4 regions of the Paenibacillus sp. sptzw28 genome follow, and region 2 is predicted to be linked to each of the others. Evidence: riboswitches for the same ligand, from Rfam matches in the RefSeq annotation. Region 2 holds a riboswitch; each other region holds the start of a gene.
What was found. Region 2 has a riboswitch for cyclic di-GMP ahead of KZ483_RS01795 (OmpL47-type beta-barrel domain-containing protein). Riboswitches for the same ligand answer to the same signal wherever they lie in the genome.
Positions count from the first base shown of each region.

Region 1: linked by a shared signal. The riboswitch ahead of KZ483_RS28970 (LamG-like jellyroll fold domain-containing protein) and the one ahead of KZ483_RS01795 (OmpL47-type beta-barrel domain-containing protein) in region 2 are both predicted to bind cyclic di-GMP.
Region 3: linked by a shared signal. The riboswitch ahead of KZ483_RS05380 (MFS transporter) and the one ahead of KZ483_RS01795 (OmpL47-type beta-barrel domain-containing protein) in region 2 are both predicted to bind cyclic di-GMP.
Region 4: linked by a shared signal. The riboswitch ahead of KZ483_RS17345 (hypothetical protein) and the one ahead of KZ483_RS01795 (OmpL47-type beta-barrel domain-containing protein) in region 2 are both predicted to bind cyclic di-GMP.

Region 1 covers NZ_CP080545.1:5,773,143-5,780,727, forward strand. Annotated here, with positions in the region: gene KZ483_RS26710 (helix-turn-helix transcriptional regulator) at 1-361, shown strand, start outside; gene KZ483_RS26715 (DUF4362 domain-containing protein) at 380-853, opposite strand; gene KZ483_RS26720 (right-handed parallel beta-helix repeat-containing protein) at 1,005-2,240, opposite strand; partial or broken gene KZ483_RS28970 (LamG-like jellyroll fold domain-containing protein) at 2,298-3,209, opposite strand; cyclic di-GMP riboswitch class I at 3,191-3,278, opposite strand; gene KZ483_RS26725 (HAD family hydrolase) at 3,377-4,150, opposite strand; gene KZ483_RS26730 (DUF6262 family protein) at 4,415-4,672, shown strand; gene KZ483_RS26735 (MarR family winged helix-turn-helix transcriptional regulator) at 4,815-5,261, shown strand; gene KZ483_RS26740 (epoxide hydrolase family protein) at 5,339-6,565, shown strand; gene KZ483_RS26745 (DoxX family protein) at 6,754-7,281, opposite strand.
Region 2 covers NZ_CP080545.1:382,335-389,919, forward strand. Annotated here, with positions in the region: gene KZ483_RS01770 (substrate-binding domain-containing protein) at 1-207, shown strand, start outside; gene KZ483_RS01775 (ATP-binding cassette domain-containing protein) at 283-1,470, shown strand; gene KZ483_RS01780 (ATP-binding cassette domain-containing protein) at 1,356-1,772, shown strand; gene KZ483_RS01785 (ABC transporter permease) at 1,769-2,749, shown strand; gene KZ483_RS01790 (ABC transporter permease) at 2,759-3,748, shown strand; cyclic di-GMP riboswitch class I at 3,972-4,059, shown strand; gene KZ483_RS01795 (OmpL47-type beta-barrel domain-containing protein) at 4,152-7,585, shown strand, end outside.
Region 3 covers NZ_CP080545.1:1,156,286-1,163,870, reverse strand. Annotated here, with positions in the region: gene KZ483_RS05395 (RNA polymerase sigma factor) at 206-934, opposite strand; gene KZ483_RS05390 (hypothetical protein) at 2,105-2,311, opposite strand; partial or broken gene KZ483_RS05385 (LamB/YcsF family protein) at 3,343-4,267, opposite strand; cyclic di-GMP riboswitch class I at 4,554-4,648, shown strand; cyclic di-GMP riboswitch class I at 4,783-4,874, shown strand; gene KZ483_RS05380 (MFS transporter) at 5,170-6,387, shown strand; gene KZ483_RS05375 (gamma-glutamylcyclotransferase family protein) at 6,432-6,854, shown strand; gene KZ483_RS29055 (carboxyltransferase domain-containing protein) at 7,277-7,585, shown strand, end outside.
Region 4 covers NZ_CP080545.1:3,824,358-3,831,942, forward strand. Annotated here, with positions in the region: gene KZ483_RS17335 (GNAT family N-acetyltransferase) at 1-145, opposite strand, end outside; gene KZ483_RS17340 (hypothetical protein) at 750-1,025, opposite strand; gene KZ483_RS17345 (hypothetical protein) at 1,006-1,749, opposite strand; cyclic di-GMP riboswitch class I at 1,921-2,013, opposite strand; partial or broken gene KZ483_RS17350 (winged helix-turn-helix transcriptional regulator) at 2,574-2,762, opposite strand; gene KZ483_RS17355 (transposase) at 3,057-3,509, shown strand; gene KZ483_RS17360 (transposase) at 3,721-4,233, shown strand; gene KZ483_RS17365 (cellulase family glycosylhydrolase) at 4,431-6,026, opposite strand; partial or broken gene KZ483_RS29180 (rhodanese-like domain-containing protein) at 6,314-6,556, opposite strand; gene KZ483_RS17375 (helix-turn-helix domain-containing protein) at 6,607-6,930, opposite strand; gene KZ483_RS17380 (Crp/Fnr family transcriptional regulator) at 6,927-7,439, opposite strand; gene KZ483_RS17385 (MFS transporter) at 7,470-7,585, opposite strand, start outside.

The DNA of each region.
Region 1 (7,585 bases), 710 kb from region 2:
GGACGAGGGTGCGAAGGCGCCGTCGGCTATTCGGCATATCGAGCGAATGAAGCGGTTTATCGAAGAGCAGTACCGCAGTAAGATTACGAAGATCGAGCTTGGCGCAAGCGTCGGAGTCAGTCCCAATTACGCGGCAGCCTTGTTTCGCAAAGTAACGGGACTTACGATCAGCGAATACGTTCACCTTAGGCGCATGAAGACGGCACAATATATGCTGAGCCACTCCCACCTGTCGGTGCAGGAGATTTCGGACCATCTCGGGTACAGCGATCCCTCCTACTTTAACCGCGTCTTCAAGCGGACCGTCGGCAAGCTGCCGTCCGATATGCTTGCAGAACGGGAGCGTACAGGGCTGGTGTAGCTGCCGGGCACGGCAGTATCATTGCATTTGCGGAACAAATAACAGGAAATATTCCTTTCTATCCGGGTCGCTGTATCCGATATCGCGGTTACACTGACTTAATAAATATACCGTTCCATTGGCCTCCCCATAAGGACCGGTGCGTTTAATTATTGCCTTACAGGTTGCTGTTCTGACGCCTTTCCCTTGTCCTCCGAACGCATCCCATGAATTATCATAGGTATATTTAATCGCCTCTCCATTAAAATCCAGATCAGTATAGATCGGATCCCCTTCATCGGTATATTGGGCGATGCTTACTTGGCTCTTGAGCTTATTTTGAACATTCTGATGAAACTCCTCCAGTTTCCGGATGCCAGACAACCCTCCAGGGCCTGATACGACATATCCCGCTTTCTCAGCCTCGTGAAAGGTCAAATCAGAATGATTGGAAAACAAACTGCATGCAGTCAACATAATCATCGATACGAATAACAAGTATTTTTTACGCATTAAGCTTCGCCTCCCGCACAGATGGCAGCATCTACTCTTTCAGACGAAAATAATCCGGAATTGTTGCCTGAGAAAAAGGAGCAGCCGCGGCCGCCCCTTATGACTCTATTTTCAACTTTCCCCATGTACTCGTGTAACGCCCTGTAACAATTCAGTGTTGGAAGAACGCGCCGATGTTCGTGCCGTCCGGCGTTCCTGAGCCGATCAGTTCGCTTCCCTCCGCAAGCTTCAGGAAGTTCCCGAGGTTAGGGGAACCGTCCGCATTGCGGATTAATTCAGGCTTAAGGCTTATAAAGTCGGCGTCGCCGGCAGAAAGTCCCTTTGCATTAACACTTTTACTGTTTTGCCACCAGACATTTGTCTTCAGTACGTCGGTGCCGCTTATTTTATCGCTGGCGCCGCCCTTGTAAGATATGTTATTCATGAACACATGGGTGCCAACGGCGAAGTTGAAGTTACTTTGCCCGTTGCGCACAGACGTATTATTGGTGAGCTTAATCGATCCCGGGTTGCTGTTGTAAGTGAAGCCGTCTTGTTTATTCAGGTACGCAATGGAATTTATGACTATATGGTCTACGGCGATTTGACTGCCGCCCAATTTGAACCCGTTGCCGTCGCTGTTAGCTGTCGATACGCCCGATGAAGTCTGACCGTTGTGGTGGGCAACACTGTTCTTGATCGTTACCGGTGAAATGGGTCCTGTTTCTGTTTTAGTGAACAGATCCCAGCCGTCATCGGTGTTGTAGGCTGCGATGCAGCCGTCAAACACATTACCTGGCCCAAGCGTCAGCTTCGCGGCGAAGCCGTCGGCATCCTCTCCGTTGTCCGGATCGAAGTTATCGTGAGAGTAAGTGTTTATGATTACGTTATTGCTGGGCCATTCGCTTCTCGGAGCTGTCGAACTGTATGCGCTGAGCTGCAGCCCCGAATCCCGGTTGTTATGGACGTCGACGTTATCAATCCGGTTAAAGTGGCCTGATACGAAGATACCGTTATCGGCGGCTCCTTTAATTTCGAGCCCTTTGATCGTCCAGTAGCTGCCGTCGATTCGAATCCCCCTGTCGTTACTTCCGACATTGGTGAAGCTGTAAGGCTCCGAGGAAAAATCGAGCACAGGCTTCTCCGCTTCGAAGGGAACGATTTGTTTCCTGGCGTCCTGCGTACCGCTGTTCGACTGTATAATCCTGATTTCCGACGAATAAGAATACGTTCCGCCGCGCATGTAGATCACTCCTCCGGGCGGGAGCTTCGCGATAGCCGAGCTTAACGTAGTCGGACTGATCAGCGTCCCGGAATTACCGTCCAATCCATCCGGCGAAACATAGAAAACGCCGGGTGAAGCTGTATCGGAAGGAGCTGGAGCCGGTGGTTCAGTCGGGGCAGGCACCGGCCCGGGAGCGGGTTCAGTCGGCGATGTCTCATTGTAATAGCCCGTTACGTTGACATTGTCGAATTTGGCGAATGTCTTGTAAGCCACCAAGCCAACAGCTCCGGAAGTCAAGCTTGAATCATTAGCCGTTAACTGTAAGGTTCCATCTATGTACATGCTGATCGTTGTACCGTTCAATTCAAGCTTCACCGTATACCATGTGCCCTCAGCAAGCGGAAAATCCTTCGTTGACAGCGTTGTGGTTGAGCCGTCTATTTTCCTCCGAATCTCCAGTTTGCCTCCGTCGCTGTTAAATAAAGACGCCGCATAGAAATTGTTGCCGTCTTTATAACGTCCGGCTACATAAGTGCGGTTGCTGCCATTCCATTTGTCCACTTTAACTTTGGCTTCAACGGAATAATCCGTCCATGACTGGTCTCCAGCCATTGCCCGTCCCTCGTTCATACTGGATTGATAATAGACATAAGTACCACTGTCTCTCACAACAGACCAAGTACCCTTCTGAGCGGTCCAATTGCCAGCGGTACCGTTCTCAAAATCATCACTGAAGGTTGTGGCTGCTAGAACCGGAGCAATCATTAGCATGCCGCAATCAAGACAAAGGAAAGAACAGAAGCGGCGATTTTTGCTAATTTTTTTCGACCCATGAACATAACCCTCCTCAGGCGTTTTCGGAGAAAACGCAGCATCGTAAGCATAATCAGGCGTTTTCGGAGAAAACGCAGCATCGTAAGCATAATCAGGCGTTTTCGGAGAAAACGCAGCATCGTAAGCATAATCAGGCGTTTTCGGAGAAAACGCAGCATCGTAAGCATAATCAGGCGTTTTCGGAGAAAACGCAGCATCGTAAGCATAAACCCTGTAAATCTGATATTTTCCTTCTATCATCACGACAACAAAAAAGAACCCTCTATACTGACAGGAAGGTTCCGCTGATATCACCATCCTTCGGCGGCTGGCTGGCATGCGGCTTTCGCCGCAGAAGCCCCTTTAGCTTTGCGTCACTGGCTTTCACCAGGTTTGCCTTATCGAGATTGATCAAAAAATATGTAGAATCATGTCGAATCGCCTTTATTATACAGGAGGTGGGAGATATCTGTTTATGGTTCGAAGGATTTAATTATTAAACACAGTTATTTGGGGCTTACTTCATGATTTGATAGAACGATAAGGTCAAGCAGTTCCCGCAAATCGCTAATAATCATAGCCGGCTGATGGCCGGTATCGGGCCGGAAGCCTCTTCTGCTCAGCCATATTGCACGCCAACCCGCTTCCAGCGAGGTGATTACATCGTTCTCCCACGCATCGCCGATATATAAGCAGTGTTCTGGCAAATGTCCGGTAACCCGGCTGATATGCTCAAAGACACGCGGGTCCGGCTTCGCGATTCCTACCGCGTCGGATATAAAGATCCGGTCCTTAGGTACTAAACGGTCCAGCTTAAGGGCACGGATTTTGACCATCTGATGATCTACCGGTCCGTTGGTGAGAATTCCGACATCAAGACCGCGCTGCCGAAGAGCCGCTATTAACTCCTCCGCACCCGAGGACAGCATAATTTGCTGCTGCCCTTGCAAATAACGGGACTGAATGGCCGCCGCCGTCTCCTTGCTCATTTCAATGCCAAGCTCCCCGAATGCGAGAATCAGCCGCTGCATCCGTACATCCTCCAGGCTGAGCTTCCCCTCCTTGTAGCTGTCCCACAGCCGGTCGCTGTAGTGGCGCACTCTGCGGAACAGCGTCCCGAGCTCCAGCTCTGCGGCAGTTTCTGGAGACATGGTATCGGCGACGGCCGCCCGAAACGGCTCCAATTGGTCGTAAAGCGTATCGTCAAGGTCGAAGAAAACGGCCCTGATGTTCTGCAGGAAGTCCTTCATTTGTTCTTTCTCTCCTTTATTTTGAAGCATTTTATTAATCGTTCCGGTTACTTCAATAACTTCACGCTTGCCAAAAATTCTCGTACGTCATTCGGAGACTTTAGGATGATTATTTTCTTTTCATTCGATAAACTTTGAAGTTTTGCCAAAATCTTTGGCCTTTGTTTTGCTGGATTTTGCCAAGCCCATTTCAGAAATTGAGGGCTTAGCCTCTCCTCGCAGCCTTCGGAGAACAAGAAGGCAACATCATTTTCGGTAGACAAGACCGTGTAAAAAGAAAGGTGAGTGCTGGAAATGGCTAATTACGATCGTACAGCCCATCTGAAGAGCATCCAAGCCCAACGGAAGGCAAGCACCTTAGAGAAGGTAGGTCAGGCGATCTCACGCCTCTTACGAGTCAACAAGAGCATCAATTTCAATAGCCTATCAGAAGAATCGGGTGTCTCGCAAGCGAGTTTATATAACCATTCAAATATCCGCCAGAGGATTGAATACTTACGCTGTCAACAATTACAAGCACCTACTACGAAAAATTTTAGTTGCATTCATTGAGTTAACGGAGGTTAGTGACACAAGTAGAGAACATGATTTCGTTGAAACGGGGGCGTGAACCCAACGTCTTTAATCTGGTTGGAGTCTTGGTCAACTAAATTTACATTAGAAACTTATATAAATTTGTGATATAGTTTTATTCATGGAACCTAAAAATAACCTGACTGAGTTGAACGTTAGCGACTTCGCTATGGTGTTCGAAGATTTAACGAGGATTTTCATTCGGTTGCCGTCAATTGAAAAACTAAGCTTTACTACACTTTCCGTCCTGCACACGTTGTCCCTCAAGAGTCCCATGCGGCTTACTGAGTTGACAGTTAATGAACAAGTTACGCAGTCGGCAGTCACACAGCTGGTGACACGACTTGAACGTGACGGGCTCGTCGAGCGCCGACCAGATCCAAATGATGGCCGAGTCGTTCAAGTGCATATTACCGCGCTGGGGGCAAATGTTATTGATTCGCGTCGATTGGATCGCATTGCGCAACTTTCGAAATTCATGGAAGGGCTCACTCTGGAAGAAAAACAAGCAATTGCGTCCGCAATACCCGCATTGAGGCGTCTGGTCGAACTGGGAAATGATTCATAGTCTCCGCCGAGGTTGCCTTTTCCATTGTTCATACCCGGGTGGTCGAACGAAACAAACGAATACAAGGAGGAACATTTATGACAACAGCTCCTTTCGTGCTTGAACCGAGTCCGATCTACGTATCGGATGAGTTACTTGCTGATCTTCAAAATCGTTTAAAATCCACTAGATGGCCTCTCGATGCCGGTAATGATGACTGGTTTTACGGTGTTAGTCGGAACTACCTTGAGGAACTCGTCGACTATTGGATTAACGAGTTTGACTGGCGCAAATCCGAGAAGGCGATCAACGCCTACGAACACTATAAAGTAGATGTTGACGGAGTACCTGTGCACTTTATGCGTAAACCTGGCGTGGGGCCCAACCCTGTACCATTGATCCTGTCCCATGGCTGGCCCTGGACGTTCTGGCATTGGTCCAAGGTCATTGATCCACTAGCGGACCCTGGCGCATTCGGGGGCGATCCGGCTGAAGCATTCGACGTAATCGTGCCCTCACTTCCTGGCTTTGGATTCTCGGCGCCACTGCCAAACAACCCGGACATGAACTATTGGAAAATTGCCGATCTCTGGCATACGCTAATGACCGATACTCTCGGCTATGCGAAATACGCGGCAGGGGGATGCGATGTAGGTGCTCTCGTGACCGGTCAACTGGGACACAAATATAGTGACGAGCTCTACGCAATACATATCGGGTCTGCTCTAAAACTGAGCTTTTTTAATGGAGATCGCGCTTGGGATTTCTCTGGAGGCCGTCCCATTCCCGACAACATCACTGAGAAAATCAGATCGCAGATTTTGGAGATTGATCGCCGTTTCGCATCGCATCTCGCCGTTCACGTTCTTGATCCCGGCACACTCGCCTACGGACTGAGCGACTCGCCAGTTGGAATGCTCGCATGGATCCTAGAACGATGGGCCAAATGGAGTGACAATAACGGCAACGTCGAGAATGTCTTTACAAGGGACGACATCCTTACGCACGCAACAATCTTCTGGGTAAACAACGCAATCGAAACCTCGATGCGCGTCTATGCGAACAATAACCGTTATCCATGGACACCTGCTCATGATCGCTGGCCCGTAATTGAGGCACCAACCGGTATAACCTTTGTGGGCTACGAAAATCCGCCGGGTATCACGACCGAAAATCGCGTACCTAATTTTCTCGACAGCGATCGGGCTCCTTGGTATAAACATGTCAACATCACAGCCCACGAACATGGTGGACACTTCATCCCCTGGGAAATTCCGGACAAGTGGGTTGAGGATTTGCGCCGCACCTTCCGAGGACGTCGATAAAAGATTCAACAGGATCGAGCTTTCAATAAAGGATCGCGGTTCTTTGGTCGTTTACGATAATTAAACATAAAGTATTCCACATATTAGTCATGCATAATATGTAGAACCCTTTATGTTATTTGATTTTCTTAAGTTTAGGTCTTGATAATTTTCAGTCTACTACTTTATTTTCTTCTAACACCAGCTTTTTACGAATTAGTGGTTCGGGATGGTGCGGAAGATTGCTCGTTCCGATAAAGGGCTCGGGCGTATTTCCGAACCCAGGGAATGATCCAGTAATCCCCGCCAAAGCGGCCCGCGTTCATCCCGGCTGCCAAGAGGAAAAATTGGATGAGGATTAGGTTCGGATTGAGGCTAATCGCCCCGGCAAACAAAAAATTGAAGTTCATGAAGATGCCCATGAATGCCGAGAACATCGTGAGAGTACCTGTGATCAAGGTAAGACCGACGAGAAACTCCCCCCATGGGACCAGGAAATTAAAAACATCCACATTCGGCAGGGTAAAGCCTTGAAGGAAGTCCCCGTACCATTGTTGAACGACAGGCTTTTCTCCATCCGCTTTGGCAATCGCCCCCTTCATAAATCCGGAAGCATCAAACGGTTTGTCGTTGGTTAATTTCCCCCACCCGGCCGAGATGAATTTCCATCCCACATACAGCCGCAACACAGTCAAAAGTCCTGCCGCTACCCTACTGTTTCTCAACCAATTCATCATGAAAAATCCCTCCAGTCAAGTATTTCGTCATCCTAGTTTGCACCAAGAAACGTGTGGCGTTGAATCACTTTCCATGTTTCCATAGGGAACAATTTTAAACCTAAAGACACATATTTGCACCGAGGAAACATTTAGTGATTCTAATATACGATGAAGAAAGGTTTTTGTAAACCGAACAATTGTTAGCCAATTGAAATTATTTTATCAATACTACGCAACTTGCGTCTTATCCGCGGCAGAATGGCCGTGGCCTTCCCCTCCCATGACACGTTTGTGAGTAACAATTAAATCCATGTCCGCTAAG
Region 2 (7,585 bases):
CTTCGCGTCGGACTTCGCATTCTGCAAGGCCAGCATCCTCTGATGAACCTGATTATCAACGACCCGCCGGCACTAAACGCGCCTGAGATGAAAAAATATTTTAAACCGAATCAGCCCCCGACCTCATGGGTCGATCCGTCGCCGACCGATTATATGACGGAAGAGAAATTAAACAGCTATTTCGAGAACGGCAAACCGATCGAATAATGGACAAATATTGCGGAAGAGCGCCCCTTGCAGCACTGCGGGGGGCGCCGCCGCCCGGGTTGGAGGAGTCAATCCATGATGATTCAAGCGAGTCATTTGAAAAAATCGTTTGGCGAGACGCGAGCGCTGACGGACTGCTCATTTGCATGCGAAAAAGGCGAAATTCATGCCATCATTGGCGAGAACGGCTGTGGAAAATCCACACTGGTGAAAATACTAAGCGGTATTCTGATGCCGGATCAAGGCGAATTGCGGGTTAATGGGAACAAGGTCCGCTTCGGCGGCCCTGCCGCAGCACGAAAATGCGGTGTTGTGAGCATTCCGCAGGAGATCCTTGTTGTTCCTGCGCTTTCTGTGCTGGATAACGCAGTGCTTGGAATGGGCCGGTTCTTCTCGGGTCCGCCCCGTCCGGAGCTTATAGATCGTGTTCGCCGCTTATTAAACCGGCTTTCTTCAGATCCGATCAACCTCGACCTGCCGGTCGAGGAGCTCCCGTTGTCCAAGCAGCAGATTATCGTTATCGCCAGAGGGCTGCTGCTCGACCCGGAGGTCGTCATTCTTGATGAATCGACCTCGGCGCTTGATGTTGCCGACCGTGACCTCTTATTCGATCTGCTGCGTGAGCGCGCCAAGGCCGGTAAATCCGCCATCTATATTTCTCACAGATTTGATGAGATTCTGAGCCTTGCCGACAGGCTGACGGTCATCCGAAGCGGTCGGACCATAGATTCACTGGATGCCGGGAATGTGCGGATATCGCACATTCTGGGGCTTATGTCCGGGGGGACGCATACCGAGTTGACCGCTGCCGACAAGCCAAAGATCGAGGTTTCCGGCGAAGGGACGGTTGTTCTTGAAACGAGCGGCCTGGTCATCAAGCCTGATCATCGCCCGATCGATTTTCAACTGCGCAGGGGCGAAATAGTCGGACTGGCAGGCCTTGAAGGGCATGGACAGGAAACGTTTCTTGAAATATTGGCAGGAGTGAGCCATGCCGTTTCGGGCTCCGTACAAGCGTCTGCACTTGACGAAACACCGGAGCAAATCCGCTCATTGGAAAGCGCATTCCGGGCGGGAATCGCCTATGTCCCAAGGGACCGCAAAACACAAGGGCTGTTTCTAAAGCTGAATATTCCGATAACTTTGCGATGCCAACTTATTCGGCGGTCATTTCGAACAAGTCGGTCGACCGGGCTCTGGATAATTTTCAGCAGGATTTATCGATTGTGTTCGATAACAAGTCGCGGCTGGTCGGCTCGCTAAGCGGCGGAAACCAGCAGAAGGTTATCCTGGCCAGATGGCTGTTCGCCAGACCTTATATTCTGCTGCTTAACGATCCGACTCGCGGAGTGGATATACCGACCAAAAAGGACTTGTACCGGTTGTTTGAGGAGCTGGCCGAAGCGGGGGTAAGCATTGTTCTGTTATCCACTGACTTGGAGGAGTTGATTAAATTGAGTAACCGCGTGTTAGTGTTTCGTGAAGGTGAAATATTTGAGACCTTGACCGGGAATCATCTGCGCCGGGAAAGTCTCATTGCGGGAATGTTTGGTGAAGTTGTATGACGGAGGCCGGAATTGCCATCGACCTTACGCCTTCGGCGCCTAAGCGCCGTGTTCGCCTGCCGTATATGGCGGTTGCTCTCGCCCTGTTGGTTGTATTGCTGATCGCCAACACGGTATTGGAGCCCCGGATCTGGAGCATTGATGTATTAACGGGCCTTATAGCGGCCGCAGCGCCGCTCATATTCGCGGCAGTAGCCCAAACTGTGCTCATTCTGCTTGGTAACGGAGCGCTTGATATTTCCATAGGTCCCTTGATCAGCCTCATCAATGTTTCTATTGTACTGTTGGCTGGGAACGGGGTCACCTCGCCATTGGCCTTAATCGGCTGCGCGCTGCTCATCGGCATCGTTTCCGGTCTCATTAACGGCAGCCTGGTCAGTTTTCTGCGTCTTCAATCGATCGTGGTTACGTTCGGGACGTTCTCGATCTATTCGGGTCTGGCAACGTTCCTGCTGCCGCAGCCGGGCGGTTCCGTACCCGATTGGCTTATCGGCTGGACCGGGAATATCGGACCTATCCCGATGTGCGTACTGTTTATCGCAGGGGGTCTGGCATTCTGGTGGCTGCTCAGCCGTACCCGTTTCATGAAAAATATTTATGCTATTGGGGGCGATGAACGCGCCAGCTATGTCAGTGCGGTTCCTATTGCCTGGGTGAAGCTCGGGGCGTTTGTCCTGACAGGGATATTCACCGCCTTTGCAGCTCTCTTGCTGACAAGCACAGTGGCATCCGGAGACGGCAACATCGGTAACTCGTTCACCCTGACCTCACTGGCCGCGGTAGCGCTCGGCGGCACCAGCCTGCTCGGCGGCCGGGGCGGAGTGTGGGGAACGCTTATAGGCGCTGTCGCTATTTTCCTCGTCGATAACCTGATTACGGTATCGCATATCGGAGTCTTCTGGCAGCAAATCGCCTACGGCATCATACTTGTAGGCGCTATCATCATTAATGCGGTTCTCGGCCGCTCAAGGAGGTGAGCCACCAGTATGGACAATTTATCTCAGCGGTCCGGGCTTCGCCTGGCGAGCATTAAGCAGTCCGGCAGCGTCATAGCGGCGTATTCCATTGTCGTGATCATGTTTTTCATAGGTATGGCCATTATGGATGGGTTCGCCAGCTCGAACACGATCTTATCTTTATTGGTGCTCGCATCGTTCGTCGGCATCGCCGCGATCGGTCAAAATCTCGTTATCCTCCTCGGAGGCATCGACATGTCTCTGCCTTATATGATAACGCTGGGCAATCTTATGGTTCCTTTCTTGAACAGCCACCACGTCCCGACAGTGTTCTCAATACTGATTGTACTGGCAATCGCAGTAGTAGTCGGCGCCATTAACGGTATGCTGTCTTCATGGCTGAAGCTGCACCCGCTCATTATTACCCTCGGCGTCGGATATATCGTGAACGGAATACTGTATTTTGTAACCCAAGGCATACCTCTGGGAGAACCTCCGGTATTTCTGGAGCATCTGGCGGCCTTGAACGGGCATGTATTCGGTATACCGGTACCGCCTGTGGTCTTCATATGGTTTGCGCTTGCGGCTCTTGTGGTCTGGATGCTGCGCGGTACCCGCCTGGGACGTCAGATCTATGCGGTCGGAGCCAATCCGAAAGCGGCCGAGCTGGTGCTCATTAAGCGTGTTAAGGTGTGGACCTATACGTATGTGGCTTCCGCGGTTCTGGCCGCTATGGCCGGTATGCTGCTCTCCGGCTTCTCCGGCGGCGGATCCTTCGGGATAGGCGACCCTTATCTGTTTGTAACCGTCGGCGCCGTCGCGATCGGCGGCACCAGCCTGCTCGGCGGAGCGGGCGGTTATATGGGCACTTTGGCAGGCGTGCTTATATTGACCGAGATTAACATGATTCTGACCGGTCTCAATATGGATGCCTCCCAGCAGAAAATTCTTTACGGAATCATCGTCCTCATAATGATTGCAATATACGGCAGGGAGCTTCATATCAAGAATCGGCTGTGAAGGTAGAAGGGCTTGCAAGCCGCCGCTGCTGAGCGGATCAGCCTTGATTTGCTTGAATAATGGATACGAACCAGCTCTCCTATCGGGGGGCTGTTTGCTTTTTAACGAACAAGTATAAATAATCCGACCTCTGGTCAATAGTTCCTATTATGGTTCAATAGACCTATTCACATTACTAGATTCGACACTATATCATAGAGTTAAAGTCATAGTTCAGTACAACCAAGTGTAAGGGCAAATCATGAGAAATCATGAGACGCAAAGCCAAGGGCCTGATCCGCTATAGAAGCGGAAGGCAGCCGGTTGCCACAAGGAATCATAGGCATTTTCACTATGAACCTTGTCAAAAGGTTTATTTTTTTTGGCACTTGCAACGTTTTATACAAAGAAAGGTGGGTTCATTATGAAAAAACGTTTCTCTAACAGGCTTTCTTTTCTCGTATCACTGCTTCTTATGATCCAGATTTGCCTTCCCGCAGCAAACGTATTTGCAGCAGAGACCAACAACAATATGCTGCCCCCAAGCAATCTTGCCTATCAGCTCCTGACGCCGGCCGACGTCAAACTGACATGGAGTGCAGTGTTTGGAGCTACCGGCTATAAAGTGTATGAGATCACCGACGGCCAGCTTATCGTGCGCGGGACGTCATCGACGACTTCTTTCACAATCAACAGTCTATCCGAAGGATCCTATACATACGCTGTCTCAACCTTGAGTCCCGACGGAGAGTCCGGTCCGAGCGCGCCGATAACGGTGAATATCTCTTATCCTGATATGACCGCCCCGGCGGTGGTCTACACGATTCAGAACGGCAACGACATCGCTCTCAGCTGGACGGCTTCCCCGAACGCCCAAAGCTACAACCTGTACCAGATTCAGGCTGACGGTCAACCGACATTGGTGAAAACGCAGACTGCCCGCACTTATACGGCTGCCAATTCGCCGGCAGGAGCATACAGATACGCGGTTACCGCATCGAATACGTTATTCGGCGAATCGCCTCTTTCCGCACCTGTTGATATTAACATTGTTTATCCGGCAATGACTGCCCCCGGGGGCTTTTCGTTCACCATTTCGAACGTCAACGACGTGAACTTGAAATGGAACCCGGTAAATTACGCGCTTAATTATAAAGTCTACCGAATTACCGATGGCCAGAAAGTATTAGTAACCGCCGTGACCGGTACAACGTTAAAGCTGACGAATCAGCCGTCCGGCGATTATGTGTATGAGATAAATTCGTTCAGCGACCGTTTCGGCGAATCGGCGGAAGGCAGCCGCTTGACAGTGACTGTCGGAACCGCAACCATGGCTGCGCCGGGCAGCTTGACGTATAAGCTGCAGAACATCAATGACATCGTCCTCACCTGGAGTGCTGCCGCAAATGCGACGGGCTACAGAATCTATCAGGTAATCGACGGGCAAAACGTATTGAAAAGCACGGTAACCGGCACGACAGTCACGTATGCCAATCAACCGGCCGGAGATTACCTTTACGAGGTTCATTCCTACAGCGACCGGTTCGGAGAATCGGCGGAAGGCAGCCAGGTTGCTATTACCCTAGGCTCAACCACGATGGCGCCGCCGCCCACTCTTACATCTAAACTGCAGAATATCAATGATGTCGTCCTTACGTGGGGAGCTGCTGCCAATGCCAACAGCTACAAGATCTATCAAATAAGCGACGGCCAGAAAATACTGAAGAGCACGGTAGCCGGTAACACGGTCACCTATACCAACCAGCCGGCGGGCGATTATGTCTACGAGGTACATTCCTTCTCCACCCGTTTCGGCGAATCGACGGAAGGCATTCAAGTCACCCTTTCAATAGACGCCGTAATCATGGCAGCGCCGGATAACCTCCAATATAAGCTTCAGAACGGGAATGATATTATCCTGACATGGAGCGCTGCAGCAAATGCGAACAGCTACAAGATCTATCAAATTATAAACGGCCAGAAGGTATTGAAAAGCACGGTAACCGGCACGACCGTCACATTACCCAATCAACCGGAAGGCAGTTACGCTTACGAAGTTCATTCCGTATCCAATCGTTTCGGTGAATCGGCGGATGGGAGCCAGGTCTCTTTCCCACTTGTATTTCCGGTGATTCAACCGCCTGGTAACTTGACGCAAACGATCAAGAACGCAACAGACTTTTCCTTGGCATGGGAGGCTTCCCCTTATGCGTCAAGCTACAAAGTTTACCAGATCGTGAACGGACAGAGGGTACTCAAAAGCACGGTGACGGCTCTTACGATCACATACACAGGTATGTCTCCGGGCACCTATACGTATGAGGTTCATGCCGTTTCCGCCCGCTTTGGCGAGTCGGCGGATGGAACTCAGGTGTCGGTAACGCTGAACGGACAGACGATGCAAGCTCCGGCAAATCCGACCTATACACTGACAAACGGTAATGACATTACCTTAAAGTGGACGGCTGCTCCCTACGCAACCAGCTACAAAATCTACCAGGTGACAGATGGTCAAAAGGTATTGAAAAGCACGGTAACCGGGACATCCGTCACTTACGCGAATCAGCCGGAAGGCGACTACAGCTATGTTGTAAACTCGTTCTCGAGCCTTCTCGGGGAATCGCCGGAAGGTGCGGGAATTATGTTCACGCTCGCTTTCCCGGTTATGCAAGCGCCGGGTGGCTTTACACAAACGATCATAAACGGCAATGACATCTCCCTGAAGTGGAACGTCGCAGCCTATGCTTCGGGGTACAACCTGTACCAAGTGGTTGACGGCCAAGAAGTGCTGAAGAAATCGCAAACCGGGACAAGCATAACGTTAACGAATATGCCGGAGGGTGACTACACCTACATAGTGCGCTCTTACAGCAGCCGCTTCGGCGAATCGCCGGATGGCAGCCGCCTCCAGTTCACACTTGTCTGGCCTCTCATGCAGGAGCCCGGCAGCTTGAGCAAGACGATTACCAACGGCAACGATATTACCTTGAAGTGGAACCCCGTTCTCTATGCCTCCGGGTACAAAGTATACCAGGTGGTCGACGGGCAAAAAGTGTTAAAAAGCACCGTAACCGGGACAGCGGCGGCATTCGTCAATATGCCGGCGGGTGATTACACCTATACGGTGAATTCATACAGCAACCGATTCGGCGAATCAGCGGCGGGAAGCACCATTAATTTAACACTTGTTTGGCCAATCGTTCAGCCGCCTGTGTTGACGGATAAGGTCTTCAATGCCAATAACATTACGCTCTCTTGGCAGGCCGCTGCCTGGGCCAACGAATACCGCGTTTATAATGTGACCGGCGGAACGCGCTCGTTAATCTACAAAGGCACGGCACTGAGCTATCAGGTGTTCAACCTGTCGGAGGATACCCATCAATTTGAAGTGACTGCCTACAATACGCGCTTCGGCGAGTCGGCATCTTCAAACCGTGTGACAGAAACGATCGTGTTCCCGGTTATGCAGCCTCCGGTTGCTTCCCTTAAGCTGCTCAGCGGTACGAGCGCCCGCATTTCCTGGAGCTTCGCAACGTATGCAAACGGCTATAACGTGTATGAGCTTATAGACGGCAAATCCGTTCTGGTTGCGGCAAACGTCAATAACCTGTCTTATACCGTAACGGACTTGCCGTATCAAGACCACGAGTACTACGTGACTTCATTCAGTAATTCGTTTGGCGAATCGGCGCCGTCGAACGTCGTTCTCGCCAAGCTGATTGTGGATACGGAAGCGCCGGTAACCAAAGCGGACGCTTCGGCTGGTTGGACGAACCAAAGCCAGACCGTGACCTTGACGGCAACGGATAACGAGACGGGAGTCGCGAGCACATTTTACTCCGTGAACGGCGGCGAATA
Region 3 (7,585 bases), 770 kb from region 2:
CAATCCCCTAATTGACCTCTTTATAAATACAACGAACCGGTATCTTCAAAATCGACACATTGATCAAAAATTTAAAATGAGATCGTTACGTATAAATTTGATCGTGCAATTCATGGCATAGGCTGGTTTGCCACGGCTCTTTTGAATTTCTCGATAAACTTCGTAACCCCTTGAATTGTTTGAGATTCTTCTCTCGTTTCTTGTCTTATTCTATGTTGCAATCGGAAGCGCGCTTCAAAAGGTACTTGCGTTCCTTTTCATTACGCGCTAGAGCTGCAGCACGATTGAATTCTAAACATGCTTCTTGCTTGCGGCCCAGTTTCATGAGAAAGTCCCCTCGAATGCTTGGTAATAGGTGGTAGTTTTTCAAGGATGGTTCTTGGATTAACATATCGACGACTTCTAGCCCCACTTCTGGACCGAACGCCATTGAGAGCGCGACAGCACGATTCAGTTCGACGACGGGTGATGATGCGAGCTGGGAGAGAGCGTCGTAAAGCGCCGAAATCCAGACCCAGTCCGTTTCCGAAGCCGTACGGTCACGGGCATGACACGCTGCAATCGAGGCTTGAATTAGATAAGGACCGTACGCCCTGTCGAGACGCTCGGCCCGTTCGATTGCAGTCAGCCCCCTGCGAATGCAGATGATCCCATAACGCCGGTTCTGATCCATGAGCAGAATCGGTTCTCCACTCGGGTTAACCCGTGCCCTGAATCTGGACGATTGAATTTCCATCAGCGCCACGAGTCCATGGACTTCCGGCTCGTCAGGCGCGAACTCAGCCAATATCCGTCCAAGCCGCAGCGCCTCCTCGCAGAGCACGGGCCGAATCCAGCTTCCACCGGAAGACACGGCATAGCCCTCATTAAACATGAGGTAGATCACCTCAAGTACAGACGACAACCGCGTCGGCAGCTCGGTATTCGGCGGCAATTCGAAGGGGACGCGTGCTGCTGCGAGCATGCGCTTTGCTCGAACGATTCTCTGGGCGACGGTCGGTTCCGGAACAAAGTATGCGAAACCCTGACACCACGACTGCAGAATGAGTAATCGAAAGAGACCCTACATCCCCCAATGACTTTAAACATTTTACAGAATCTTTTACAAGTTGTTTTTGGGACGATAGCAGTCGGATTCCTCGTAATATTAATGCATCCCAGGTGAACACATTATATAAAACGCAAATAGCTAATAGCACTCAGTCTATATGGCCCGGAAGTATCGGATCTAACGGGCAGAGCTTTACGATTTCGCGTTAAAACTTAATGAATACTTAAAAGCATAGGTTTATTTCAGAGAATACCTACGTGCTTCTCGATTGCTTGGCAAGACCAAGTTCGAAAGCCCAGGTATTCTCTATCCTCATTTTAATAATAAAAAAGTGAATTAAGGGCTGCAACAATATCCCGTTGTTAATAGTCTTAAGATTAAGAGTTAGAGTGGAGGGAAAGCCTGTGAATTTGTTACCGAGCACCATTCCTTGCATAGCCTTTTACACCTCCTTCATCCCGCGTTTTATATAGACTAAACTAGAACAATTTGATAAGATAAAGCATATAAGACAGTATGAAAGCAGGCCTTCATAACTCCTTTTCAAAAAAAGGAAATGAAAGCTTCGTAGGTGAGATCTTGGTGGCTGCCGGTGATCTCCGTATATGCACCTTGGATGTCTGTGCTGGTAACACAGACTATCCACAAGAAAGAGTCCTTTTCTCGAAGGGCTCTTTTTTCGTTCACACAACTGTGGATAATCGCTCGAAAAAGGTCGAATTTTCCACATATATGCACAACATGACTTTATCACTGACAAAATTAATTGGTCAATTGGGGCTGAGTATATACTTCACATGTGGGTTGAGTATATAGTTCGGGGTTCAGTATATAGTTCGGTGCTCAGTATATAGATTGCTTAGGGGCTGAGTATATAGTTAGGGGCTCAGTATATAAGACGCTTAGGGGCCGAGTATATGGTTGGGGGCTCAGTATATAAGACGCTTAGGGGCTGAGTATATAGATCAATATCTGATAGTTTAATAGAATATATTGTGTATAAAAAATATTGATAGATAGGGTATGAAAAGAGACGTTGCACCTGTGAAGGTGTCACGTCTCTTTTTCCGCTTCGATCCGCGGTTTCCGGTGCATCAATTGAAAGATGAGGAAGAGGAGTAAAGGGGCATGTGGGAAGAAGGAAAAGCAATAGCAATCGGCCAATATGACGATACTGATCGCTCGCGTACAGCTGGTAAAGATTTCCGAATCAAGTCCATTTGCATTGGTTTGCATTGTCTCAGGCATCGTGATGGACATGTTTGATCCCTCCTTCTAATTAAATTGAATTGGGTTGTGAGGCGCAAAAAAAGTGCACCTAATATGACACCACAGGCCCCGAAGGGATGTCGCGCCATATTAGCTGCACTGTTTATAGTGCTATTGGCGAAGATGGAACACCTAACGTTTGGGAAAGGTGAGCGGCGGATTAAACCGGCATAAAACAGAAAAAAAGCATGACCAACAGAGTGGGAACAATGCTTTTCGAGAACGTGAATTGAGCTTCAGTTGGAAACCTCTTATGTCGCATGACGGAGGCAAATGGAATAAATGAATTGTACCATCATTATACCACATGCCCTTTTTATTGGGAAAGGAAAGAGGCGTAGATGATGACAAAGTTAAGTTAACTGAATGAAGCGGGAACACTTAACTTAAGTGAAACTCCGCGGGCTTTGCTTGAACGGAAGGGGAAATTCCAATATCCCCTCCCCTGGCAAAATGAGCTTTAACCCCGGAACGCAGGCACGGAGTGCCGGGGTTATTCCGTGACAAAGTGATCAAACATCACTCAGAGGGGAGGCGCCAAACTGCTGAGAGAAATAAAAAAGCGACAGCCTGAAGGGCTGCCGCAATAGCTTAGGTTAAGACCAGATTTGGAATCTCATAGGCTTCCATGAACGAGAGCCATTTTTCCTTTGCTCCTAGAGGGGAGTGTACATCTAGCCAATTCTGATACGCTTTTTCCGTAAGGTGGCCCGGACGTTTTAATCCAGAGTGAAAAAGCAAGTACTCACACATGTGATTCGCCAGAGACGGGGCAACGCCGGAATTGATTAACCCGTAAGTGCCATTGTAAATCGACTCATCTGCAAAACAGATCTGAAAATCTTGTTTGTACGTTCCGCGATTGACTGGAAGGTCCCTAGCCAGCTATTCAAGTTGCATGTCAGCTCTTCCCAGGAACTGAAAGTGATAGGGGTGCCGGTGCTATCCCACCAGATCGGACCTTCGCCGGGTGTGATCGAAATTGATACCATTTTGATTTTACCCATACTAATATTGCCTACTTATAATGTGTGGGTATAAGACATATCGTCTAGCAACCCATTCAAAATATCATCCACGCTGCGGGAGAAAATGTTTCGATCAGTCAACCAGTTATAGAAGAAATCATCTTCGCAATGATCGACTATTTCAGAAAGGGCTTGCTGAAATAATTTTAGCGTAGCCTTCTGTTTACTCGTAAACTGGTGAGCCTGTTCCCGCTTCTGAGTCGAGGCCCAATCCTTAAGAAAAGCACTCAGCTCTTCATAGGCAGGTGTATTGCTGGAGATGTGATTCAACACAGGTTCAACCGCAGCCCCTTGACCTTTTGCAAGTAAATATGCAAAGAAAGCCTCCTGAACCAACGCGGTATCCTCTCCTTCATACAACGAATGCCAGAACATGAACGAATCGGCCATCCCGAAAATGTCTCGTTCGGACACCGGTCTTAAAGACTGCCTGAGCGCTTCGTCCAGCAGCATGCTGCCGGACTGGCCGTAAATGTGTAGCATGGGGTCGTATGCCTTGACGGCTCTGACGATCGCCTCGGCGATTTCCGGCCGTTTATTCGCCATATGGTAGAGGGCCCCAGGCGGTTTCACATGCCGCAGCCTGGAACCGGCCGCTTTTACAAAGGCGTCCAAAGCACCGAGCTGGTAAAGGATGATGTCACCGACCTCCGCGCCCGTCACTGCCATTTCCCTGCGACCGAAGCCGAGCCTGTCAGGCAGGCCCGGATGCGCACCGATTGCGACGCCCGCAGCCGCGGCACGGAAGACCGCTTCACGGATGCGGATCGCCCGCATGGAAGCCGCAGGCAATGTTCACGGATGACACATAGCGCAGAAGCGCTTCATCCTGACCGAACGTGTAGATGCTGTAACCTTCACCGTAATCGCAGTTGAGATCGACCCGGCCGGCTTTGAGACTTTCCGAAGTTCCATTCATGGTGCCTCGCTCCAAGGCTGCAGGGGAACGCAAGAAGGCCATTGAAATCGCCAAAAACTTACTCGAATCGGGCGTCCATGTTACAGGGTATCGCTTCGTCCATCAGGCTTAGTTCACCTAAAAATGCTTCAGATTCGGCAGGACTATTGAGAAAGTATTACTACAAAGTATATTTTTCCCTCTTTTTAATTCGCAATAATTTCTGTAAAAAAAGTGTCGAAACGTGTTGATTTCCATCGATAAATACTGTAAGGTAATTTTAGGTACTACTACAATCAAATACTTCGTACGACAATAGCAAACCCACTGAAAAGTGGCGACGCAAAGCTATAGGGGCTAATGTGGACTAACCTACGACCACGATGTCAGCCAGTTGCCGAATACGACGGAAGCCTCCGTCTATTTTGGGACGGAGGTTTTTTGTTTACGGTTAAAATTGATTGATAGAATTATAATTAATGGAATTTACCCTTTAAAAGTACTTTAAAGTAAGTTATTAATAAATCTGAATATTCGTGCGATAATGGCAAACCCATTGAAAAGTGGGGACGCAAAGCTACAGGGGCTAAGGTGGTACATAATGCGACGATGCCTGCCAGCTATCGAATACGACGGAACCTCCGTCTATTCATATTTAATCAACGATAGATAGGGGGTTTTTCATGTTCAAATACCGAGAAGCATCTGGTTAAGCATCCCAGAGCGCAAGTTACGGCTTAAGCTTTCATGAGCATGCAAACGGTCTGTAACGGACGGCATCCGCAGCCGATATCGTTTTCACCGTGGCTCATGGCGGAATGATTGCTTGTCGAGTCGTCGACCGTAACCGCTAAATCATCGCAATATCAGATGTGGATTTTTTTCTTTATAAACTAAATCCAGTAAGAGAGGGGGGGGGATTTATGTCTGGCTTTCAAACGAAAACGGTGCCTGCTGTAGCGTCGACCGCTTTCCCGATTCTGATCGCCATCAGTATTGTGCATTTATTGAATGACGCGATGCAGTCGACCGTTTCGGCACTTTTTCCGATTTTGAAAGAGTCGCTGCATTTGACGTATAAGCAGATCGGGCTGATCGCCTTTTGCATGAGCATGACCGCTTCACTGCTGCAACCGATGGTCGGGAAAATGGCGGATGCTCATCCCCGGCCCAATATATTGCCCCTAGGGGTTATCTTCACATTGGCCGGTATTGTTGCGCTGTCCATGGCGTCGAGCCTCGGCGCCATTTTGCTCGCTGTTTTCGCCATCGGCATCGGATCAGCCGTCTTTCACCCGGAGTCTTCCCGCGTTGCTTATATGGCCGCCGGGAACAGACGCGGACTCGCGCAGTCGATATTTCAAGTCGGAGGAACGATCGGCAACTCGCTGGGCCCGATTATGACGGCGGTATTGTTCGTCCCTTTGGGGCAGTTCGGTGTCATCTGGTTTACAATTGCGGCAACAGCCGGCATCGTGATCCAGGTTTACGTAGCAGGTTGGTATCGTGCCAACATGACGATGTGCGCCAGCATCAAAGGCGGGGCACCCCGTGCAAGCCGCGCTGCAGCATTGTCCCGGAATAGGATGGCTTGGGTGATTGTGATTCTCGTATTCCTGCTTTTCTCCAAGTATGTATATATTTCCAGCATAACTAGCTACTATTCGTTTTATTTGATTCATAACTTCGGTATGTCAATTGCGAATGCGCAATTGCTGCTGTTTGCGTTTTTGTTAGCGTCTGCGATCGGGTTGATGTTTGGAGGACCGATTGCAGATCAATATGGCCGCCGGAACGTCATTTTCCTTTCCATTTTTGGGGCGGCGCCGTTCTGTCTTTTGATGCCGTACGCGAACTTGTTCGGTTCCGCTGTGCTCGTCGTCTGCGCCGGGTTCGTTCTGTCATCGGCTTTTTCGATTATTGTCGTCTATGCGCAAGAGATGCTTCCGGGCAATGTCGGTCTCATCTCCGGACTGTTTTTTGGTCTGGCGTTCGGTCTCGGCGGTCTCGGGTCAGGCGTGCTCGGCTGGGTCGCTGATGCGAGAGGCATCGAATTTGTTATGCAACTGTGCGCCTTCCTTCCTTTGCTTGGTGTGTTTGCCTTACTGCTTCCAAAGGACCGAAATGCGACGGAGGCCTGACGGCCTCTTCAAACAATTTTTAGTTTATGAAAGGGGTTCGGGCCATGATTAGCTTATTTGTATATGGCACGTTGTTAACAGGGGAATCAAACCATCATGTTGTCGCTCCTTATCTAATAGCTACTGAACCGGGCGCAGTCCAAGGAAAGCTGTACAATGTCGGACCGTACCCCGCGCTTGTGCTGTCCAAGAGCCGTGCTGCAGGCGTTATCGTGGGTGAATGGATGACCGTAAGCGAATCCGGGCTGCCGGCGTTGGATCAGTTGGAGCACTTTTATGCACCGGGGGACTCGAGAAACGAATACGAGCGCGTGCGTGTCGTCGATATCGACGGAAATCGTGAAGGCTGGGTATATGTATATGTATGGCGCGATCCGAGCGGCTACCCGGAAATCGCATCCGGCTCGTGGCGAAGCGTCGTGGAGCGGTCGCGAGGCGATTCGTTAACAACCCGGTTGCCTGTCTGAAGTAGGCAGCGGCCTGATCCATACTTCTACCTCCATCTTGTGAGTAATATGGAGGTAGCGCGATGAGCAACTTTTTACAGTTGTGAGGTTGGTCGGCAATTCATTTGCGGCTCAGAGCCTGCTGGCGCCTTTCAAGCGCAATTGCCTCCCGCATTATGCTGCAGATGCAGCAGCATAATGCGGGAGCCAAGTTGGAGGCGCCACGGTTATGGAGAAAGGAAAATATGTCATGGCGTTGAAGCTGCTCGAGGAAGCAGGCACTGGTCCGCAATTCGGCGGATGTCGTCTATAAGACTGGCTTGAGCAAGCTGAAGCTCGGGAATCTGGAGGAAGGCGAGCGGCTCATTCGGTAGCTTGAAGCCGAATCCGCGGATGAAATACAGAGAGTCCTATTTGGGAGGCGGGGATTATTGGCAGAAGGTGTGAGGATCTTTCCATTGGGGGAACGCGCGCTTATCGTCAAGTTCGGTGTCGGTATCGATCCCGTTTCGCACCGCAAGGTGTTGGAACTGACGCGCACTTTGGAACAAAATCCGTTTCCGGGGTTTCATGAAGCTGTGCCGTCTTATGTATCCGTAGCTATTTATTATGATCCCGTAATTGTAGGTAAGGCGGGCAGGCCGTCAGGAGATGCACAGTCGAAAGTTGTTTCATGGTTAACGGAGCGTGCGACGCGTGTTCACAACGCAGCAGTGACAAGTGCAAGCACGTTTACCGGAAACACGGTTGAG
Region 4 (7,585 bases), 2.7 Mb from region 2:
GAATATGTTCCGCGACACCATCGAGCCGGTCAAAGCCATCGATTTCAGCTTCCGGAGGCACGCCCTGCTCGTCAACAAAGACGGCTCGCCGAATTTGCAGAGCAAGCTCCAGTTCCTCTTGAACGGTTATTCGTTGTAGTTGCACTTTGGATACCCCCATTATTGATATTAAAAAATAAATGCGAGTCCAATACAGTCCTCTAGCAATAAAAGTCGGATTGCAATAACTCCGTCCTTATAAGTATACAAAAGCTGCGATTTCGCTTCCACTCCCGATAAAAATGCACCCCCTGCAGCGGATGGGGTTAACCAAGAGGTTTCCGCTGCAAGGGGTGACATGAACTTATACGCTGATGGCACGGATACGCCATCGGTGAGGTATATCAACGAAGAGAATCCCGTTACTGCAGCTGAGGGCTTCTTCCCGGAGTTTACAACAATAGACTCGATGAAATTTAAAATTCGGACATGTATAAATGGAGATAAATTACTCTATTAATGATATTGAAGTAAGTAGAAGACGTGTTCGAGGAGGATATTGCATTACGAAAGCCACAGATCAATCTCTTTATCGCAGCTTGGTAGTGACCTGCTTGAGGCGTAACTCTAACGGCTAAACGTAGTGTCGGTCCGGCCGGTGGCTTCAGTTTTATGAGCCGCAACCTCTGATCCGGGATGAAGGGGCATTTAAAGCCCCTTCTTTTTCGGACCGGATTCAGCTCTTTGCGGAGGATATTCAGTCTATCATATTATCCGTTTTCAACGATACTTAGCAGTTCTGCGGCAACTTCCTTTTGCGATTCGGGAATCGTATTCACCCATTCGCGGAGTGCCGACCGCACGCCACTGTCTGTCAGCCTCTGTGTCTCCATTATGTATTGGAGCTGCGGGGACAGAGTCAGACCTTCCTGCTCACTGATGTCGGCCGCCATGCCGACTGCGGTGGTAAGCATGCACGGGCGATGGTCTTCGAGGCTGCATTCCTTGTTCAATTCGTACACTTTCTCATTGTCTGGTTGATTCATAAGATTTACCTCCCCAGGCTTTGAGTACATCCTGGCGAAATCTTGAATTCAGCTCCGCCGCTTCCTTCTGGGCAAGCTTTAATGTCTCGGAGTCCGGGTCGCCATTGACCTTACGCGAGATTTCAGCAAAGCGGGCCGCCGCTATTTCAAGGTCATCCGGTGTGACGATGCCATTCACAAGCTTATGTCGTGCCTCGCGGATCTCCGGCAATACCTGTTTAATTTCATCGCGCATCTCCGGCTCCAGGCGCAGCAGCTTCTCCGGTGCAAAACGAATCCGTTCGAGGCCATTCACATGCTCCTCCGAACGCTCCAGCCGCAGCTGCACCTCGGGATGTTCTATACCGTCCGCCCTGGCGAAGCGGATTGCCTCTTTGAGTGCCGCGGCAATCGCCGTAAGCTCCGGTACGGGTTCGGCAAGTTTCTCCTGTATAGCGGAAATACCCTCAGCATACTTGGCTAGAACTTCACGGTCCTTCTCCGGAGTCGCGGCCAGCTTCTCCGGGGTCAAGTCGTACTCCATCAGCGCGGAAATCTCTTCGCGTGCCGTCTCTGCATCCCCCGCCTTGAGCGCAGCCGAAACCGCCGACAAATGCGCTCTGGTGCACGGGATACAACCGACCGACACGTGCATGTCCGGCGCATACTGGCTGTATGGCTTCGCTGGTTCAAGCGGGGTCACCGCTTCGTTAACATCTGTATAATTTCCTCCGACAATACCCATTAGATTAGCCTCCTCAAATAATTGCCGTTTCACGACAGATCATGAAAGTATGTCTGCCCACTACACAAATGACTACCGACGTTTACGTTTAGGGACTACCTGGCTATTTGTACGCAAAAAAACCCCTGTCCATCATAGAATAAATATGAATAGACGGGGGTACCCGTCGTATTCGGTAGCTGGCAGGCATCGTGGCATTATTTATCCACCTTAGCCCCTATAGCTTTGCGTCCCCACTTTTCAATGGGTTTGCCGTTGTCGTACGATGATATGCATTTGTCGTGTATTGTCAATTTACACGATGTTTTTTTGTTTTGGAATAGGACTTTTTGATTATTTTACCAAAATACAATTCATTAGTCCTGTTTTCTGAAACGCTTACATTTATTTGTTTTTTTTGTTAATCATGCAATGCTTGGAGGGGAGCTGACGGGTTGTGCCATCCGCCATGCCGGCATGCTGACGAATCAAGAAGATGGCCTCCGTCTCTGCAACCATGAGCAGACGGGGGTCTCTTTATGTCTCTGTATGTATAGGAAAACGAGTATCGCAAAGGGATTTCCGGTGCACAATCCATAGACGGATAATAATGAATTTTCATGATTTTAATATAAGACTTAAGGTTTAGGACGCTTAAGTTGAGTCAGGATCAAAATCTGTCTAAATTTGTTGCAATCCTTCGAACTAATCTCGTACTGGTCAAACCTGTTCGTCCGAAAGGAGATATAAAGCGTCTCATGAGAGACGGACCCCGCGTTTCATCGCCGGAGTTTTAAACAGGATGGAATACTTCTGAATCCGGGCCGAGAATTTTTAATTAATCGTCAGCTCTGCCAGCCAATTTGGCGCACAGCCGAATCGGCGCTGTTCATAAATTCGATATGCTTAAAGCCCCATCCGCACAGCTCTCGGAGCTGGTTGGTCAGCATACCCTGTGTCACATTCGGAAGCAGGCGTCTTAATTCCCCGAACCGTTTGGTCCCGTCTTTCAGCAAAATAAACAAAATGAGGGGCCAATGTCATTTAGTTAAGGCGCATAGCCAAAAATCAAGAACAAGAGCAGGTTATCGAAAAGATAGCCGGCTCTTTTTTGTGCGAAAAAGAGAAAAAGGACTTGATAAGTAGGTGGAAATGTGTTGAGAAGCCCCTTGAAAAAACGAGGAGGTTTTGCCAATGAATGAGTACGCGAATTCGCTAAAAGAAACACTGACATACCTCATACGAGAAATGTCATCCGCACCAGCACCTTATGTCAATAACCTGAAAAAGATTTTACCCGAAAGAAAAAACTGCCTTTTGAAACGGTTATGCAACTCCTGATTTCAATGGGAGGCAACAGCCTATATAAGGAACTCCTGGAATCGCAGGGGTATGACGTAAACACCGCAACCACGTCTGCTTTTGTCCAACAGAGAAATAAAATCCTGCCGTCTGCTGTGGAATTCTTGTTTCACGAATTTACGCAAGCGTACACGGATATCAAAGACTACCGAGGTTATCGATTGCTTGCCGTTGACGGTTCGGATTTACTTATCGCAACTGACCCTGCGGATACGGACACCTATTTTCAAAATCAACCGGACACAAAAGGCTTTAACCTTCTGCATTTGAACGCAGCCTATGACTTATGTAACCGACTTTACGTGGATGCCATTGTTCAGCCGCGAAGGTTGTGCAACGAGGGAAAGGCACTAGCTGCGATGGTTGACCGTTCCCCCTTCAAAGGCAAAACCATTGTTATTGCCGATCGAGGTTATTAAAGCTACAACAATTTCGCGCATGTCGAGCGTAAAGGGTGGAACTACGTCATACGGGTAAAGGATTTGGATTCCAATGGTATTCTTTCGGGCTTAAGTTTGCCCGCAAGCGAGGAGTTTGATCGTGACATTCATCTGATACTCACCAAAAAACAAACTAACGAGGTCAAAGCTCATCCTGAGATTTACAGGTTCGTCCCTTCCACATCTACCTTTGATTTTTTGGATTTGCAGGAGAGCTTTTTCCTTTCGGGTTGTTCGTTTCTTCCTGCCTAATAACACTTATGAAACCATCATTACGGATCTTTCTGCCGCTGATTTCCCAGCCGATGAAATCAAGTCCATTTATAACATGCGATGGGGGATTGAAACCTCGTTCAGGGCATTAAAGTACACCGTTGGTCTGACAAATTTTCACGCAAAGAGACGAGAGTCCATCACCCAGGAGATTTTCGCAAGAATGATCATGTACAATTTTGCTGAAATGATGACCTCGCACGTCGTCATTTCCCTAATGGATAAACGGCACCAATACCAAGTCAACTTCACGGTTGCCGTTTACGTGTGCAGACATTTTTTGCGCTCACGAGGTGATGAACCTCCGCTCGATGTTGAAGCGGTGATCCGAAAAAACATTTTGCCGATCCGACCCATTCGCCCAGGGCAGAAGAATACGCGCAAAATCCGCTCTAAATCAGCTGTTAGCTTCGTCTACAGAGTAGCATAATTCAGTCCATATGAACATTATTTTAAGCGGGTATTCCATCCGCTTTGTTTGCTGAACGCTTTTCTCCTTGCTTGCACAAAAAAACAAACGGCACAGGGCTTTTTCCCATGCCGTTCTGATATTCCAATTTTCCCCCGTTCTATCTTTGAGCTAAACCTCACGGACGGTTCTTTAATCGAATGGCTAGTGTATTGTGATTATGGATTAACAAACTGCCATTGCAAGTTGGTACTTGGATCATTGCTCCACATTATCAAGTCGGAGCCGTTAGTCGTATTGCCGCCGCCATCCAAATAAAGGCCGGTAGCGACGTTCTTTATCCTGTAGTTGCTCCCATATTCTTCCAGAACCCACCACTGGTTGTTGCTGCTACTGCTGCTCCACTGTCTGCAAATGGAACCGCTCGGAAGTCCCTGCCCGTCGAGATACAGCCCTGTAGCAACATTTTTGATTTTATAATAGCTGCCGTAGAATTCCAATACCCATCTTTGGTTGTTGCTGGTGCTGTCGCTCCATTGGCCAGCATTTTGATTGTTTACGGTACGGCCCATGCCGTCAATATATAACCCTGTCGTCACGTTCTTCATTTTAGTGGTGTTCATGACACTCATGATCGCATCAATAATTCCCTGTTGAGTGATCGTATTAGTAGACCTGTCAAATAATCCAAAGCCATACTGTCCGTTATAATTATTATCCCAAATAATAGGTACCGCACCGTATTTCTTAGCCGTGGCGCTTACTGCTTTGGCATATGCCGCGCGATACGTATTATTCGATGAATCAAAATTTGTTTTATCTACAGAACCATATTCACCGACGACTACAGGATATCCTTGTGTTACGAATTTATCATACATGGACTTCAACTGCGAATCCAAATAATCTTCCTGGCCCCAGGTTGATTTTTTCGAGGTGTTGGTCGCGGTTGCTCCCCATTGGGTGATGGTGCCGGATTCTTCGCCGGCGAAGTCCCAAGGCGAGTAATAATGAACGGAGATCATGATTCTCTTCTCGGAACTCGGTATTGAAGATGATCTGTAATTGTCCGTCGGAACCACAAAGCCATATTGGCCTGCTGTATAATCAATGTTCGTATACCAACCCGGAACAAGCAGCCATCTGGCGCCATTGTTTCCTCCGGTTTGTCTTACGGTATCGATGAAGATTTGATTTAATGTATTAAGGTTTGAATAGTAGGTGGGGTCAGGATTGCCACTGCCATAACCTACTTCGTTCATGGATTCAAAGATCAAATGCTCATCATAATTGACAAACGTATTCGCAATCTGCTGCCAAACTTTTTGATATTTAGCCCTGAGCGTTGTTTGGTCGCTTGAATTGACGTGAATCCAAGCCCCGGTAGAGTCTTGGAGCCCGTCATGATGGATGTTGATAATAACATACAGGCCCTCGTTGTAGGCATAGTCCACGTAAGTTTTCACTTTGTTCAGCCATGTGGCATTAATGGAATAATTAGGTGCGCTACCGATGAAATTCATGTACGAAACAGGGATACGGATCGTTTTGAAGCCTGCAGCCTTTACCTTTTGAATGAACGCTTGCGTTACATTAGGAGTGCTTTCGAAGGGTGTACCGTTGTTAGCGAGATCTAACTGATTGCCATAATTCCAGCCCGCACCCATTTCAAAGACCATTTGCGAAGCATTCAACTGGGTGAAATCGGCCGTTTCTGCTGCTGATGCCACTTGACTCCAACCGGGAATGACCATTGAAAACACTAATGCCATTGCTAACATAAAGCCCTTGAACGGTTTAACTTTTGACAGCATGCCAAAAACCTCCTTCTCTTCTAGGAAACGAGTTTTGAAAAACGCTTACAAACAATAGCAGGCCTTTTGATTTCCCTCCTTTCTAAGAACGGTCTCATAGAATGTCTTTCTGAAGACCAGAGTGAGCAGCTGCTGTGCTGCAAGCCCATTATATAATGGTAAGTGCCAAGAAAATACCCCATAAATTGACTCAAAACCAGACAAAAATATTGAAAAAGTAAGAACGCATGCGTAGGAAATGGCCACGAAGAAAAAAGAACCGGCGGAGGCCGCCGGCTAGTCGAGGCTTATTGCGGCGGATACTGTTCTATACCCGGAATGGTGTAGATTCTGCTATATCCTGCATCTATAAGTGCTTGTGCCGCTAAAGAACTCTTATACCCCTTTTGACAGTAAAGGATTAGTGGAGTATCCTTTCTATCGCATACCGAGAACGGGTTATTGGATATATCCTGTAACGGTATACAAATGCTTTCCTGTATATGTCCGATCTTATAATCCTCATGAGTCCGTACATCAACAATCTTTGCAGTTTTATCATTGTAATATCAGCTTCCATGCTTCATCGGGGGACAGATGTTTACTTTGAAATACTCTGCCTCCTGTCTGAGGAATACGCTGGCTGGTCCTTGTCAAGCATTCTTACAACAACTGCTGCTGCTTCAGCGCGAGTTAAACTGCCCAGAACGACGAACACGGTACTGTCGCGCGCGTGCATGATACCTTTAACATACACCTCACATTCGGTCTGATGCAATTCCTTCATTTTCTCGCGTCTCACGATACTGATCTTCCCGCGCTTCGTATCGATAAGGCCGCTTCTTTTAAACTTCGCGAGCGTCCGGCTGACGACCTCCCGGGCTGTTCCAAGCTCTACAGCAAGCGCTTCATGCGTGACACTCACATCCGCACGATCGGGTTCAGTTGCCACTCCGCCAATCGTTTCTCAACACTCTCAAAGAGAACGTTGTGAAGCATAGTCCAAAGCTGCATAAAACCGTCCAATATATTCTCAAAGATATAATTCCACAGGTGCGGGTAAACTTGAATCCATTTCAAAAAAGCGGACTTCTGCACAAACAGGACCCGAATTTGAGTTTCGGATATCATATAACCCGGATATTCGCGTTCGCTGAGCGAGCTTAAAACCATCAAGGCGCAAACATCGCCGGCTGTAAGGCGGGCCTCGATAACTTCCCTGCCGTTCTCCCCGGATCCCACGATCTTCACAGTTCCCTCGAGAATAAAAATCGACGCGATTCTGCAGCGCTCCGCATCAAACACGACCGTTTTCCCCGGATAGCTTCGTATTTGCGGCTGACATTCATCCCAGTCAGGCCCAGCTATGGACCGAAGCATGGGGAAAGTATCAAACACGCCGGAGGACTCCAGCTTTTCCTTCATCCCTTTCATCCGTTCCCTCCCGCTTCACGCTCCGATGTACTAGACGACCTTCACCCTGGCGAGCATCAACCCGCTAACGAATAATATCAGCGATCCGATGTAAAACATGACATCAAGCGTGAACAGATCGATAAGAAAGCCTCCAGCTATGACCG